DNA from 4 places in the Pseudomonas sp. H3_E04 genome. Region 2 is predicted to be linked to each of the others. Evidence: predicted binding sites of a transcription regulator. Region 2 holds the regulator's gene; each other region holds the start of a gene.
The links. The regulator FliA, encoded in region 2, starts transcription of late flagellar genes. The targets are predictions, from matches to a motif close to CTAAAGTTTNNNNNNNNNNNGCCGNTAA.
Positions count from the first base shown of each region.

Region 1: AB4N53_RS21740 (methyl-accepting chemotaxis protein) is a predicted target of FliA. The motif match lies at 2,084-2,111, and genes of this name have one in related genera.
Region 3: AB4N53_RS21645 (methyl-accepting chemotaxis protein) is a predicted target of FliA. The motif match lies at 2,084-2,111, and genes of this name have one in related genera.
Region 4: AB4N53_RS15520 (methyl-accepting chemotaxis protein) is a predicted target of FliA. The motif match lies at 2,093-2,120, and genes of this name have one in related genera.

Region 1 covers NZ_CP162797.1:4,818,589-4,822,462, forward strand. Annotated here, with positions in the region: gene AB4N53_RS21740 (methyl-accepting chemotaxis protein) at 124-2,040, opposite strand; gene AB4N53_RS21745 (16S rRNA (uracil(1498)-N(3))-methyltransferase) at 2,258-2,965, opposite strand; gene tatC (twin-arginine translocase subunit TatC) at 2,962-3,753, opposite strand; gene tatB (Sec-independent protein translocase protein TatB) at 3,750-3,874, opposite strand, start outside.
Region 2 covers NZ_CP162797.1:200,563-204,436, reverse strand. Annotated here, with positions in the region: gene AB4N53_RS00930 (protein phosphatase CheZ) at 1-723, opposite strand, end outside; gene AB4N53_RS00925 (chemotaxis response regulator CheY) at 742-1,113, opposite strand; gene fliA (RNA polymerase sigma factor FliA) at 1,281-2,021, opposite strand; gene fleN (flagellar synthesis regulator FleN) at 2,018-2,848, opposite strand; gene flhF (flagellar biosynthesis protein FlhF) at 2,965-3,874, opposite strand, start outside.
Region 3 covers NZ_CP162797.1:4,793,085-4,796,958, forward strand. Annotated here, with positions in the region: gene AB4N53_RS21640 (DUF924 family protein) at 1-8, shown strand, start outside; gene AB4N53_RS21645 (methyl-accepting chemotaxis protein) at 116-2,008, opposite strand; gene AB4N53_RS21650 (hypothetical protein) at 2,290-2,544, shown strand; gene AB4N53_RS21655 (lipocalin family protein) at 2,574-3,143, shown strand; gene AB4N53_RS21660 (formimidoylglutamate deiminase) at 3,265-3,874, opposite strand, start outside.
Region 4 covers NZ_CP162797.1:3,448,584-3,452,457, forward strand. Annotated here, with positions in the region: gene AB4N53_RS15515 (NAD(P)/FAD-dependent oxidoreductase) at 1-239, shown strand, start outside; gene AB4N53_RS15520 (methyl-accepting chemotaxis protein) at 396-2,021, opposite strand; tRNA gene AB4N53_RS15525 (tRNA-Pro) at 2,183-2,259, opposite strand; tRNA gene AB4N53_RS15530 (tRNA-Lys) at 2,357-2,432, opposite strand; tRNA gene AB4N53_RS15535 (tRNA-Pro) at 2,438-2,514, opposite strand; tRNA gene AB4N53_RS15540 (tRNA-Asn) at 2,524-2,599, opposite strand; gene clpB (ATP-dependent chaperone ClpB) at 2,897-3,874, opposite strand, start outside.

The DNA.
Region 1 (3,874 bases), 1.3 Mb from region 2:
AGTCGCGCCAGTTCAACGCTGGACGCAGCGGTCTCCCAGAGGGAAACGCATTCCAAGGTGGGAGCGAGCCTGCTCGCGAATGGCATGACCTCGGTTCCAGGCGAACCGAGGTTGTGCATCGACTCAGACTTTGAACCGGCCCACCAGCATCTGCAAATGCGTGCCCAGTCGCGCCAGTTCAACGCTGGACGCAGCGGTCTCTTCACTCGCCGCCGAGGTCTGATCGGACACATCGCGCACGTTGAGCACGCTGCGGTTGATCTCTTCGGCCACGGCGCTCTGCTGCTCGGCAGCAGCGGCAATCTGCTGGTTCATCGCCTGGATCGCCGAGACGGTGCGGGTAATGCTCTCCAGTGAGCCACCGGCGCGCCGGGTCAGCTCGACGCTGCTGTCGGTCAGGCTGCGGCTGTTGTCCATGATGGTCGCCACTTGCTGGGTGCCGTTTTGCAGGCCGACGATCAGCTCTTCGATCTCTTCCGTGGATTTCTGCGTGCGCTGGGCGAGGCTGCGGACTTCGTCGGCAACCACGGCGAACCCACGTCCGGCTTCCCCGGCGCGGGCCGCTTCGATGGCGGCGTTGAGAGCCAGCAGGTTGGTTTGCTGGGCCACCGACTTGATCACATCGAGGACGCTGCCGATCTTGTCGCTTTCACGCTTGAGCTCGCCCATGGCTTCGGTGGAGTGGCTGACCTCAAGCGCCAGACGTTCGATCTGCGCGATGGCTTCGCCGACGACCTTGTCGCCTTCACGGGCCTGTTGGTCGGCGGCGACGGCGGCTTCCGAAGCTTCTTCAGCGTTGCGTGCGACTTCCTGCACGGTGGCGGCCATCTCATTCATGGCGGTGGCGACCTGATCAGTCTCGACCTTCTGATTGTTGACCCCGGCGCTGGTCTGCTCGGTCACCGCCGAGAGTTCTTCGGCGGCGCTGGCGATCTGCGTGACGCCGTCGCTGATGCCGCCGATCAATTCGCGCAGGCCTTGGGTCATGCTTTGCATCGAGCGCTGCAACTGGCCAAGTTCGTCGCGACGCAGGGACACCAGGTTGTGGGTCAGGTCGCCGGCGGCCACGCGTTCGGCGACTTTCAGGGTCTGGGTCAGCGGAATGATGATTTGCCGGGTGATCGCCCAAGCGGCAATCAGACCGAAGGCCAGTGCCAGCGCAGTGGCGACCAGCAGCATGTTCTTGGCATGGGCAGCATCGGTGTCGCGCACCACGGTTTGCGATTCAGTGAGCTTCTTGCTGGCCGCGATCAGGATGTCGCCCTGAGCCGACATGTTGGCCAGTGCGGCGGTGTTCTTGACCTGTGAATCACGGAACTGAGCGACGGCGGCGCGATAGGCCTTGAGCGAGTCGGTGGCCTGCTGCAGGTTGGCGATGTGCTGCTCTGGCACTCGGGTCGGCAGGCTCTCGAGATTTTTCAGGGCGTTGTCGATGGCGGTCAGCGCCGGTTGCTCGGCATCGGCCTTGCCGCTGTAGGTGTAACCGCGCACCTGATAGCGCGCCTGCTGCAACAGTTTGCTCAGCTCGATGACAGCGTTGTACTGCGCAACGCTGTCGCCTTGCAGCAGCGCACTTTCGACTTCGCCGACCTTGGCCACAGCATTGTCAGCGTTGGCGCCAAGCTTGCTGCGCGCATCTTCACGCTGGACGGTGGCCTGGGTCATTTCGCCGAAAGCGCGTTTGTATTCGGCGACCGCAGCAAGCTGTTGGTCCACCATCGCCACATCGGACGGCTGCTCGATCATGCCGCGTGCCGATTGCAGGCCGCTCTCGAGTTGGTTGAGGTATCCATTGACCGCGCCCGGGCCCTGTTCGCCACGGCGCATGTCGTAGTCCATGCGCGCCAGGCGCAGGTCCTTGGTCAACTCGTTGAGGCTGGAAATGAAGCCGAGCTTGTCGCCACGGCTGATGATGCCGCTCATGCCGGTCCAGCCGGTGAAAGTGATCAACAGCGTCAGCAATAGCACCAGGCCGAAACCGATGCCCAGCTTGCGTTTGACGCTGACGTTTCCAAGACTCTCGGCTAACCAACGGTACATGCGACCACTCCCTTCGGACCACTTAATTGGACTTATAGGAGTTGTATCGGCTGGGTGATGGCAATCTGTAACGCCACTTGTCCGCGCCCGTAGGAGCTTGTAGGAGCCTGTAGGAGCTGACGAGTGCAACGAGGCTGCGCGATCCTTTGATCTTGCTTCTAAAACAAAATCAAAAGATCGCAGCCTTCGGCAGCTCCTACACGGAACCTGTGTCGGGTTAGAAAAGGCGTGCGAGCAGGGCGGTGACGGCGGTTTCGACGCGCAGGATGCGCTCGCCCAGTTGCACCGGTTGCAGGCCGGATTTGGCCAGCAGATCGATTTCGTAAGGAATCCAACCACCCTCGGGGCCGATGGCCAGCGTCACTGGCTCGTTCAGCGCACGAGGGCAGGGCGGGAAGTTGCCAGGATGGCCGACCAGGCCGAGGGTGCCCTCGCTGATCGCTGGCAGTCGATCTTCAACGAAAGGCTTGAAGCGCTTCTCGATGACGATTTGCGGCAACACCGTATCGCGAGCCTGTTCGAGCCCGAGGATCAACTGCTCACGAATCGCTTCCGGCTCCAGAAATGGCGTCTGCCAGAAGCTTTTTTCGACGCGATAGCTGTTGACCAGAACCACCTTGGCCACACCCATGGTCGCGACAGTCTGGAACACTCGGCGGAGCATTTTCGGCCGGGGCAATGCCAGCACTAGAGTCAGCGGCAACTTGGCCGGCGGTGGCTGGTCGAGGCTGACACGCAGCTCCGCTTCGCCCGCTTCCAGACGCAGCAACTCGGCCGAACCCATCAACCCGTTGATGCGCCCGACGCGCAGGCTGTCGCCGACTTCCGAGCGATGCACTTCCTGCATGTGGGTCAGACGGCGATCACGCAGGATCACGCGGTCCGCCGCAATGAAATCGGCCTCTTCGAGCAGCAGCAGGTTCATGCCTGGGTCGCTGGCGGCTGGTCGTTGTGGTCGTCGGCTGGTGTTTCGTCCGGGCGTTCGCGCTTGCTGACCAGCGCGCCGAAGAGGATGCCGATTTCGAACAGCATCCACATCGGCACGGCCAGCAGGGTCTGCGAAAAGATGTCCGGCGGAGTGAGGATCATGCCGACCACGAAGCAGCCGATGATCACGTACGGGCGGATCTTCTTCAGGTATTTGACGTCGACTACGCCGATCCACACCAGCAGCACTACCGCCACCGGAATCTCGAACGCCACGCCGAAGGCGAAGAACAGCGTCATGACGAAATCGAGGTAGCTGGCGATGTCGGTCATCATCTCCACGCCGGCCGGTGTAGCGGCGGCGAAGAACTTGAAGATCAGCGGAAAGACGAAGTAATAGGCGAACGCCATGCCGATGTAGAACAGCAGGATGCTGGAGATCAGCAGCGGCACCGCGACGCGTTTTTCATGCTTGTACAGGCCCGGCGCGATAAAGCCCCAGATCTGATGCAGGATCACTGGAATCGCGAGGAACAGCGAAACCATCATGGTCAGCTTCAGCGGCGTCAGGAACGGCGACGACACGTCTGTGGCGATCATCGTCGCGCCGACCGGCAGGTACTGGCGCAGCGGCGTCGAGACGAAGGTGTAGATCTGCTGGGTAAACGCGAACAGCCCGGCAAAGATAATGAAGATCGCCGCCACGCAACGCAGCAGACGGGTGCGCAACTCGGTGAGGTGCGATACCAGCGGCATGTGCTGGTCGTTTTCGGGGAGATCGCTCATGGGGCTCGCGGCGGCAGTGTAGGGTCTTGAGGCGCTGGTGTAGCCGGCGCGGCGGAGGGCGCTACGTGTTCAACCGATGTGTTCGCAGTAACCGGCGCCGGTCCTGGCGGTGTTACAGCTG
Region 2 (3,874 bases):
ATCGGCATGAATCTGCGGACCTTCACCCTGCGAGAGATGTTTTTGTGGATCTTTTTCAGCAAGCATTGCAGCGCGGTCATGTTCGATGCCCGCAAAGCGGTCGACCTGACTGGCCATGAGCACGAGTTTGAGCAGATTGCTTTCGACTTCGGTGACCAGTTGGGTCACACGCTTGATCACTTGACCTGTGAGGTCCTGGTAATCCTGAGCCAGCAGGATGTCGTTGAGGTTGCTCGACACCGCACGGTTGTCCGTGCTGCTGCGTGACAGAAAACCGTCGACCCGGCGCGCCAGTTCGCGGAACTCTTCAGCCCCGACCTCGCGACGCATGAAGCGGCCCCAATCGGCGCTCAACGTCTGCGCTTCATCAGCGAGACTGTTGACCACCGGCGTGGCGCTTTCCACCAGATCCATGGTGCGGTTGGCCGCGGCTTCCGTCAGCTTGACCACATAGCCCAGGCGTTCGGTGGCGTCGGTGATTTGCGACACTTCCTCGGCCTGCGGCATGTGCGGATCGATCTGGAAATTGACGATCGCACTGTGCAGTTCACGTGTGAGCTTGCCCACTTCCTGATACAGGCCGCGGTCACGGGTCTGATTGAGCTCATGGATCAGTTGCACCGCGTCGCCGAACTTGCCTTTTTCAAGGCTCTCGACCAGTTCGACCGCGTGTTTTTTCAGGGTCGATTCGAAATCGCCCTGTGATGATTCGTTATGCTCCATAGCTCCCCCGCGCATTCATCAGCCGATGCGTTCGAAAATCTTCTCGATTTTGTCTTTCAACGCTTGAGCCGTGAAAGGTTTGACCACGTAACCGTTCACACCGGCCTGAGCGGCCTCGATGATCTGCTCGCGCTTGGCTTCAGCAGTCACCATCAACACCGGGAGGTGCTTGAGTTTTTCATCGGCGCGCACGTGACGCAGCAGGTCGATACCGGTCATGCCCGGCATGTTCCAGTCCGTTACCAGAAAGTCGATGCTGCCGCTGTTGAGCACCGGAATGGCAGTGGTGCCATCGTCGGCCTCGACGGTGTTGGTGAACCCAAGATCGCGCAGCAGGTTCTTGATGATCCGCCGCATCGTTGAGAAGTCATCAACGATGAGGATTTTCATGTCTTTGTTCAATTCGACCTCCAAGCAGTCTTAAACGCGCCCAGCACCTGGACGCGCCACTTCAATCAATCGGCATAGCACTCGAAGTTTGTCTGGAGCACAACGGATCGAGACCGGCGCCGTTCATCACCGCACCAGCCTCGTTTCGCAGTGTCCCCACACTGCCTTCAGCGCGCTCGCCACTCCCCCAAACGCCCCCGCAGACGGGCCGCGCACTGGCTGTGTAACTGGCTGACCCGCGATTCACTGACGCCAAGGACTTCACCGATTTCCTTGAGGTTCAGCTCTTCGTCGTAGTACAGCGCCAACACCAGTCGCTCACGCTCCGGCAAATTGGCAATCGCGTCCGCCAGCGCCGCCTGGAAGCGTTCATCTTCCAGATCGCGTGACGGCTCCATATGAGCACTCGCGCCATCCTCGTGCAGCCCTTCGTGTTCGCCGTCCTGCAGCAGGTCGTCGAAACTGAACAGGCGACTGCCCAAGGTGTCATTCAGAATCCCGTAGTAATCGTCGAGACTCAATTGGAGTTCGGCCGCAACCTCGTGATCTTTAGCGTCACGGCCGGTTTTAGCTTCAATCGAGCGAATCGCGTCGCTGACCATCCTGGTATTACGGTGAACCGAGCGTGGCGCCCAGTCCCCTTTGCGCACTTCATCGAGCATCGCGCCGCGGATTCGAATGCCCGCGTACGTTTCGAAACTGGCGCCTTTGCTGGCGTCGTATTTGGTCGAGACTTCCAGCAAACCGATCATCCCGGCCTGGATCAGGTCTTCGACCTGCACGCTGGCCGGCAGGCGCGCCAGCAAGTGATAGGCAATGCGCTTGACCAGTGGCGCGTAGCGCTCGATCAATTCGTATTGCGCGTCACGCGCCGACTTTTTGTAAAGATTCATGCCACTGGCGGTCATATCACAGGCCCTGCGGTTTGCTGCACGAGACGCTCGACGAAAAATTCCAGGTGCCCGCGCGGGTTGGCCGGCAGCGGCCAGGTGTCGACCTTCTGGGCAATGGCCTTGAAGGCCAGCGCGCACTTGGAACGGGGAAAGGCTTCGTAGACGGCGCGCTGCTTCTGCACCGCTTTGCGCACGCTTTCGTCGTACGGCACGGCGCCGACGTATTGTAGGGCGACGTCGAGGAAGCGATCCGTGACCTTGGTCAACTTGGCGAACAGGTTGCGCCCTTCCTGCGGGCTCTGCGCCATGTTGGCCAGCACGCGGAAGCGGTTCATGCCGTAGTCGCGGTTGAGCAACTTGATCAGCGCGTAAGCGTCGGTGATCGAAGTCGGCTCGTCGCAGACCACCAGCAACACTTCCTGGGCGGCGCGCACGAAACTGACTACCGAGTCACCAATGCCCGCAGCGGTGTCGATCACCAGCACGTCGAGATTGTCGCCGATGTCGCTGAACGCCTGGATCAGGCCAGCGTGTTGCGCCGGGCTCAGGTGCACCATGCTCTGCGTGCCGGAGGCCGCCGGCACGATGCGAATCCCGCCCGGGCCCTGCAACAGCACGTCGCGCAGTTCGCAACGGCCTTCGATGACGTCGGCCAGTGTGCGCTTGGGTGTCAGCCCCAGCAGAACGTCGACGTTGGCCAGGCCCAGGTCGGCGTCCAGCAGCATGACCCGACGGCCAAGCTCTGCCAGCGCCAGCGACAAGTTCACTGACACGTTAGTCTTGCCGACGCCACCTTTGCCGCCGGTCACCGCGATCACCTGTACGGGATGCATGCTGCCCATGTTATTTCTTTACCTTGTCTTGCATAGACGGAGGCCACATTACTGGCTGCGCGTTCACGATCGGAACAATGCGTGGCAGACCATCGATGTAGGTACAAAAACTGTTCATGATTACCTCAGCCAACCTGCTTGGTCGGGCTGTGATAGATATCAGCGAACATGTCAGCCATGGCTTCTTCGCTGGGTTCTTCCTGCATTTGCACGCTGACGGCGCGGCTGACCAGTTGATGACGGCGCGGCAGATGCAGATCATCCGGAATCCGTGGGCCATCGGTCAGGTACGCGACCGGCAATTCATGACTGATCGCCAGGCTCAACACTTCGCCGAGACTGGCCGTTTCATCCAGTTTAGTCAGGATGCAACCGGCGAGCCCGCAACGCTTGTAACTGTGATAAGCGGCGGTTAGAACCTGTTTCTGGCTGGTGGTTGCCAGGACCAGATAATTTTTTGAGCGAATGCCACGCCCGGCCAGGCTCTCGAGCTGCATGCGCAACGCCGGATCACTGGCTTGCAGCCCGGCAGTATCGATCAAAACCACGCGTTTGCGTAGCAGTGGATCCAATGCCTGCACCAGCGACTGGCCGGGATCGACGTGCGTCACCGGCACGTTGAGGATGCGCCCGAGGGTTTTCAGTTGTTCCTGCGCGCCGATGCGGAAGCTGTCCATACTGACCAGCGCAACATTCTGCGCGCCGTACTTGAGCACATAACGCGCGGCGAGCTTGGCCAGCGTGGTGGTCTTGCCCATGCCGGCGGGGCCGACCATGGCAATCACACCGCCCTCTTCCAGCGGCTCGACTTCCGGTACGGCAATCATCCGCGCCAGGTGCGCCAGCAGCATGCGCCAGGCCTGACGGGGTTCTTCGATATCGGTGATCAGCGCCAACAGGTCGCGCGACAGCGGGCCGGACAGGCCAATACGCTGCAGACGGCGATACAGATTGGCCTGGGCCGGACGGCTGCCTTGCAGCTGATTCCAGGCCAGGGTGCCGAGTTGCACTTCCATCAACTCGCGCAGGCTGTTC
Region 3 (3,874 bases), 1.3 Mb from region 2:
GGTTCTGAATCCTCAGTGCGGCTTATGCCGCTTTCGCGAGCAGGCTCGCTCCCACAATTGAAATGCATTCCACTGTGGGAGCGAGCCTGCTCGCGAAGAGGCCTGAGGCCGCGGCTTAAATCCTGAAGCTGCCGACGAGATGCTTCAACCGTGCCGCCTGCTGCTCAAGGTCCGAACACGCGCGCAACGTCGCCTGCAAGTTTTCCACACCCTCCTGATTCAGCGTGTTGATCTCGTTGATATCAACGTTGATCGACTCGACCACGGCGGTTTGCTCTTCGGTCGCGGTGGCTACCGACTGGTTCATGCCGTCGATTTCGCCGATGCGCTGGGTCACGCTGCCCAGACGCTCGCCGGCCTGGTTGGCGATGCCGACGCTGCTTTCGCTCTCGCGCTGGCTCTCGGTCATGATGGTCACCGCCTGGCGTGCGCCGACCTGCAACTCTTCGATCATCTTCTGCACTTGCTGCGCCGAATCCTGGGTGCGGTGCGCGAGGTTGCGCACCTCGTCGGCGACCACGGCGAAACCGCGTCCGGCTTCACCGGCGCGCGCAGCCTCGATGGCGGCGTTGAGCGCGAGCAAGTTGGTCTGCTGGGAAATGCTGGTGATCACCTCGAGAATCTGGCCGATGTTCACCGTGTTGCTGTTCAGCGTTTCGATGTTGCCGCAGGAGTCGCTGATTTTTGCCGACAGTTGCTGCATGGCCTGAATGGTTTTATCCACGACCTGCTGGCCATCGACCGCCAGGTTGCGCGCGTCGCTGGAATGTTGCGAGGCGAGGGCGGCGTTCTGGGCGATTTCCTGTGCGGCGGCACCAAGCTGATTGATCGCAGCGGCGACGCTGTTGGTGCGGCTGGCTTGCTGGTCGGAGTTGTACATCGACGAGTTCGAGGCAGCGACCACACGCAGGGCGACTTCGTTGACCTGGCCGGTGGCCGAGGACACCTCGCGGATCGACGTATGAATGCGCTCGACGAAGCGGTTGAACGAAGTGCCCAGCGCGCCGAATTCATCGTTGCCGTGAATCACCAGGCGCTTGGTCAGGTCGCCTTCGCCTTCAGCGATGTCATGCATCGCGCGGCCCATGGTCAGCAGCGGTTGCATCAGCACGCGAATCAGCATGCCGAGCAGGCCGATGATGATTAGTACGGCGATGACCATGGCGATCAGTGCCGAGGTGCGGAATTCGCTGAGCATCGAGAACGCGGTGTCTTTGTCGAGCACCAGCGCCACGTACCAGTCAGCCGAAGGCACGCCGTTGACGCGAGTAAAGGAAATCAACTGGGTCTTGCCGTCGAACTCGACTTCTTTCAGGCCCTGACTGACTTGAGGCGCGCCGTTCGGATAGGCCTCGGCCAGCGTTTTGAGCACCAGTTTGCTGTCCGGGTGGATGAGGATCTTGCCTTCGGCGCTGACAATGAACGCATGACCGTGGCCGCCGAAGTTCAGCGAGTTGATGATCGCGCTGACGCTGGTTAGATCAATGTCGGCACCGGCGACGCCGAGCATCTGGCCCTGACGTTGTACCGGGGTGGCGACGGTGATCACCAGTTTGCCCGACGAGGCGGCGATGTACGGTTCGGTGACGATGGTCTGTTGTGCGCTGTTGGCCGCTTTGTACCAGCCGCGCGCGCGTGGATCGTAGTCCGGCGCACGGTTGCCGGCCGGCACCGAGAACATCACGCCGTCAGCGCCACCGAAATAGCTGAGCTGGAAATTGCCGGTGTAGGCGGGCAGGTCGATGATGCGCTTCAGGCTGGCGGGCGCGTTGCCATCGACTGTGACCTGCTGCGACAGCGATTGCAGCAATTGAATGCGGCTTTCCAGCCAGGTCTGGATGTTGCTGGTGGTCAGGCTGCCCAGCTCCTGCATGGTCGCTTCGGTGCTGCTGCTCAAAGCCTGACGCTGGCGATAGTCGTTGAAGAAGATGAAACAGGCGAACGCAACGGCCACCACAAGGGCAGCAGCCAACAGGATTTTGTGGCTGAATTTCATGTTTCTGGTCATCGAATGAACTACCGCGAAGGGGCTGGTCAAGAAAGGGCGGCAATTTGCCATATTCGGCAGCGTTGCGCTGCTCTTATTTCGACCGCGCCGCGCCAAAGATTAGGCGCTTGTGCGGAAAGTCGACGAAATGCTCGACAGCTTCACAAAGTTTCTGATTTATCGGCAAAAGTCAGACAGGCGGGCTGATAAATAGGCAATTGAGCACGGAACCAGATGACACTTTTCTCTTCTAAGCTTCTGGTTGGCACCATGCCATCCCCCCTCGTTCCAGGAGTTTCACCATGTCGCTGCGATCTATCGCCCTGCTGTCGTTTTGTGTGCTGTTGGCCGCATGCAGCAAGGTCAATCAGGAAAACTACTCCAAGCTCTCGGCCGGCATGGCCAAGTCCGAAGTGGAAACCCTCCTCGGCAAGCCCACCGATTGCTCGGGCGCGCTCGGTATGTCCAGCTGCACCTGGGGCGACAAGAACAGCTTTATCAGCGTGCAATACGCCGGTGACAAAGTGCTGATGTTTTCCGGCCAAGGCCTGAAGTAAACCGGGGCTTCGCGCCCACGGAGAAAAAAATGAAGCGGTTATTGCTGATCCTTTTTGCTGGCCTGGTACTGGCTGGCTGCGCCACTTCCGGCGTCGACCCGTTGGCGCCGAAGACCGTCAACAGCGTCAATCTCAAGCGTTATCAGGGAACCTGGTATGAACTGGCACGTTTGCCGATGTTCTTTCAGCGCCACTGCGCGCAATCCGAAGCCCACTACACCCTCAAGCCTGACGGTAACGTCGGCGTGCTCAACCGTTGCCTGACCCCGGAGTGGCAATGGGAAGAAGCCAAAGGCACGGCTTATCCACAAGTGCCAGGCAAGACCGACAAGCTCTGGGTCGAATTCGATAACTGGTTCTCGCGCCTGGTGCCGGGTGTGGCGAAGGGCGAGTACTGGGTGTTGTACGTCAGCGACGATTACAAGACCGCCATCGTCGGCGATCCGAGTCGCAAGTACATGTGGCTGTTGTCACGCACGCCAACCGTTAACGGTGTAGTGCGTGAAGAATTGCTGAGCAAGGCGCGTCAGCAGGGTTACGACACCACACGCCTGATCTGGCGCGCGTCGGATCGGCAGATGGCCAAGACCTCCAATTAAGCCTCGATACAAATCAACTGTGGGAGCGAGCCTGCTCGCGAAGAGGGTGTGTCAGTTGATATGAATGTTGACTGATACACCGCGTTCGCGAGCAGGCTCGCTCCCACAGTTTGGTTTTGGGTCAGCCCAGGAGATCGCGCAGGACCTGGGTGAATGCGCGAGCGCTGTGCTCTTCGCCGGCATGCCGTCCATCGCGCACCACCCACTGACCATTGACCAGCACATCGCGCACCTGTCGATCACCGCCAGCAAACAACCAGCGATTGAGAATCCCGTCCCCCGAAGCCGTCGCCAGATACGGATCGCTACCGTCCAGGACAATCCAGTCCGCGCGCTTGCCCACTTCCAGCGCACCAATCGGTTGCCCCAATGCCTGGGCGCCGCCATCCAGTGCCGCGTCATACAGCGTGCGGCCGACCATCGGTTGGTCCGCACCGTACAAGCGATTGCGCCGCTGATCACGCAGGCGCTGGCCATATTCCAGCCAGCGCAACTCTTCCACTACGCTCAGCGAGACATGGCTGTCGGAGCCGATGCCCATGCGCCCGCCTTGGGCGAGAAAATCTACTGCCGGGAAAATCCCGTCACCCAGATTCGCTTCAGTGGTCAGACACAGCCCGGCGATTGCGCGACTGTTGGCCATCCGCGTGACTTCTTCCGGGTTGGCGTGGGTGGCGTGGACCAGGCACCAGCGCTGATCGACTTCAGCGTTCTCGTACAGCCATTGCAAC
Region 4 (3,874 bases), 2.6 Mb from region 2:
CGGAGTACAAATACACCGACTACGGCTCGCTGATTTCGCTGTCGCGTTTTTCTGCTGTGGGTAACTTGATGGGTAACCTGACCGGCAGCGTGATGCTCGAGGGCTGGCTGGCGCGGATGTTCTATGTGTCGCTGTACCGCATGCACCAGATGGCACTGTACGGCCCGTTCCGCACGGCGATGCTGATGCTGGGCAGCAAGATTGGTCGCGGCACCGAGCCGCGTCTGAAACTGCACTAAAGCGCCAACCCGTGGGAGCGAGCCTGCTCGCGAAAGCGGTTGGTCAGTCAACACTGTCGTTGAATGATCCGGCCCCTTCGCGAGCAGGCTCGCTCCCACATTGTTGCGTGCTGTTCTCAAATCAGTAGGCGAAGGCCTGCAATGAATCGCTGTTCATCAGAGCTGGAAGCGCCGCACCATGCCCTGTAGCGCATTGGCCAGTTGCGACAGTTCATGGCTCGATGCGCTGGTCTGATCAGCCCCCGCAGCCGAACGCACCGACAGGTCGCGAATGTTCACCAGATTGCGATCCACTTCCCGCGCCACTTGCGCCTGTTCTTCAGCGGCGCTGGCGATCACCAGGTTGCGCTCGTGAATCTCGTGCACCGACGCTGTGATCGTCACCAGCGCCTCGCCCGCCCGCTCAGCCAGAACCAAAGTGCTTGCCGCGCGGGAGGCGCTGGCCTGCATTGACTCCAGCGCCTGGCTCGAACCGCTGCGCATGCCTTGCACCATCTGTTCGATTTCCTGCGTCGATTGCTGGGTGCGATACGCCAGCGCGCGCACCTCATCAGCTACCACCGCAAAACCTCGACCGCTTTCGCCCGCTCGTGCTGCCTCGATGGCAGCGTTGAGCGCCAGCAGATTGGTCTGCTCAGCGATGGCGCGAATCACGTCCAGAACCTTGCCGATGTCCTGCGACTGATTGGCCAGCGACTGCACCAGTTCACCGGTGTTCTGCACATCGCTGGCCAGCGCATTGATCGCGCTGGCGGTTTCGCTCACGCGCTCCTGGCCCAATCGCGCCGATTGACTGGACTGGCGCGTGGCATCGGACGTCGACACCGCGTTGCGTGCGACTTCCTCCACCGCAGCGGTCATCTGGTTGACCGCAGTGGCGGCTTGCTCGATTTCGTTGTTCTGCTCTTGCAGGCCCTGGGTGCTGTTGACGGTGACGGCGCTCAGTTCATCCGCAGCGGTGGCCAGTTGCGTGGCTGAGCCGCTGATACCTTGCAGGGTCTCGCGCAGGTTCTGTTGCATCGTCGCGAGGGCCTTGAGCAAGCGGCTGACTTCGTCGTTGCCATGGGTTTCGATCGGCCGGGTGAGGTCGCCCTGCGCCACGCTTTCAGCGGCGCTTACGGCGCTGCTCAGCGGCCGGACGATACTGCGCGTGAGCAACATCGCCAGCGCCACTGTGGCCAGCGCTGCCAAGGCAATGAACAGGGTCACGATGGTCCGCGAGGTTTCATAATGCGCAGCGGACTTTTCGCTTTCGGCGGCGACCTGGCGGGCGAACAGATCGGCGAGATCGTTGAGTTGCTTGCCGGAGCCGTCGACCACGGTCTTCATGTCAACCAGGAGCAATTTGGTCAGCTCGTCACGCTTGCCTTGCTCGGCAAGGGTGAATGACTGGGCAATGCCGGTGCGATAGGCGGCGAAGGTTTTCTTGAACTGGTCATACAGCTGCTGACCTTCGGCAGTGTCGACCAGTTTGTCGTAGGCAGCGATCTTCTCGCTCAGCTCCTTGTCACGGGTGTCCATCTGGCCGCGATAGGTGGCGATGTTGGCCGGATCCTGATCGAGCGCCATGCGCAGGGAGATGGTGCGGATGCGCAACATCAGTTCACGGATCTCGTCGCCGCCACGGATGCTCGGCAACCAGCGATTCTCCACCGCCACCTCACTGTCGCGAATGCTCGACATCTGCCCCAGCGCAAACACGCCAAGCAAGGCCACCAACACCGCGATCAGGGCAAATCCCAAGGCAGCCCGGGGAGCAATATTCAACTGACGAAGCAACATGACGAACGCCCTTATTCTTGTAATGGCCAGATCAAGGGGCGAAGCGTTGGCAGTCCCCTCGTGTTAGCGGGCTATCGGCAGGTTGTATGACGACTTGAAGGGATTCGCCTTTGGGCAGGCAAAAAAAATCCCCGTATCTTTCGATACGAGGATTTTTAATATGGTCGGGGTAAGGGGATTCGAACTCCTGACATCCTGCTCCCAAAGCAGGCGCGCTACCGGACTGCGCTATACCCCGGTAAAAAAAAGGCGACCTTTCAAAGATCGCCTTCTTCGATCAGCGCTTTTGGCCTCTGATCTTAAGATTCGATCCCAGCGCAAACTGGTTTCAAAAATGGTGGGTCGTGTGGGATTCGAACCTACGACCAATTGGTTAAAAGCCAACTGCTCTACCAACTGAGCTAACGACCCAAATATGGTCGGGGTAAGGGGATTCGAACTCCTGACATCCTGCTCCCAAAGCAGGCGCGCTACCGGACTGCGCTATACCCCGGTTTGAAATTGGCTCCGTGACCAGGACTCGAACCTGGGACCCAATGATTAACAGTCATTTGCTCTACCGACTGAGCTATCACGGAACTACATATTTCAATTTACAACGGTGAAGCTTTGTTGCATCTCGCCACCCGTTCGCATCGCTGCGTTCGTGTGTCTGAGGCGCGCTATTCTACAACCTAGAACACCTCTGTCAACCCCCTAAATTGCTTTCAAGTTAATGATTTGCAACTTATTTCAGTTTCCAACCCAGTGGGTTGAAACGCTGCCGGTGACTGACTGCGGGGCGCACTTTACAAGCCTTTTCCTTTGAGTTCAACAGCCTGGCGAAAAAAAGGCCTCGCAATGCGAGGCCTTCCCGGTTTCATTGCCGCTGAGGCTTAGCCAAAAACGATTTCGTCGTTCTCGACCTTGCCGGTGGCGGTGTCGCCCGGCATGAAATGACCCGACAGGATCAACTGCGCCAGCGGGTTTTCGATCCAGCGCTGGATCGCCCGTTTCAAAGGACGTGCGCCATACACCGGGTCGTAACCGACGGCGATCAGCTTGTCCATCGCTTCCGGGCTCAGCTCCAGCTTCAGCTCGCGCTCGGCCAGACGGCTGCGCAGGCGGCCCAACTGGATCTCGGTAATCCCGGCGATCTGATCTCGCGCCAGCGGCTCGAAGATCACCACCTCGTCGACCCGGTTGATGAACTCCGGACGGAAATGCGACGTCAGCGCGTCCATCACCGCAGCACGCTGCGCCTCACGATCACCGACCAGTTCCTGGATCTGCATCGACCCCAGGTTCGAAGTCATTACGATCACCGTGTTGCGGAAGTCCACCGTGCGCCCGTGGCTATCGGTCAGACGGCCATCCTCGAGCACTTGCAGAAGGATGTTGAAAACATCCGGGTGCGCCTTCTCGACTTCGTCCATAAGGATCACCGAATACGGCTTGCGACGCACCGCTTCAGTCAGATAACCGCCCTCTTCATAGCCGACGTAGCCCGGTGGCGCACCGATCAGACGAGCCACGGAATGTTTCTCCATGAACTCGGACATGTCGATCCGCACCATCGCCTCTTCAGTATCGAAGAGGAATTCGGCCAGCGCCTTGCACAGCTCGGTTTTACCGACACCGGTCGGGCCGAGGAACATGAACGAGCCGCTCGGACGATTCGGGTCGGACAATCCGGCGCGGGAGCGCCGCACGGCGTTGGCCACAGCCACGACCGCTTCTTCCTGACCGATTACCCGTTTGTGCAACAGGCTCTCCATCTTCATCAGCTTGTCGCGCTCGCCTTCAAGCATTTTCGACACCGGGATACCGGTCCACTTCGACACGACTTCGGCGATCTCTTCCTCGGTCACCTT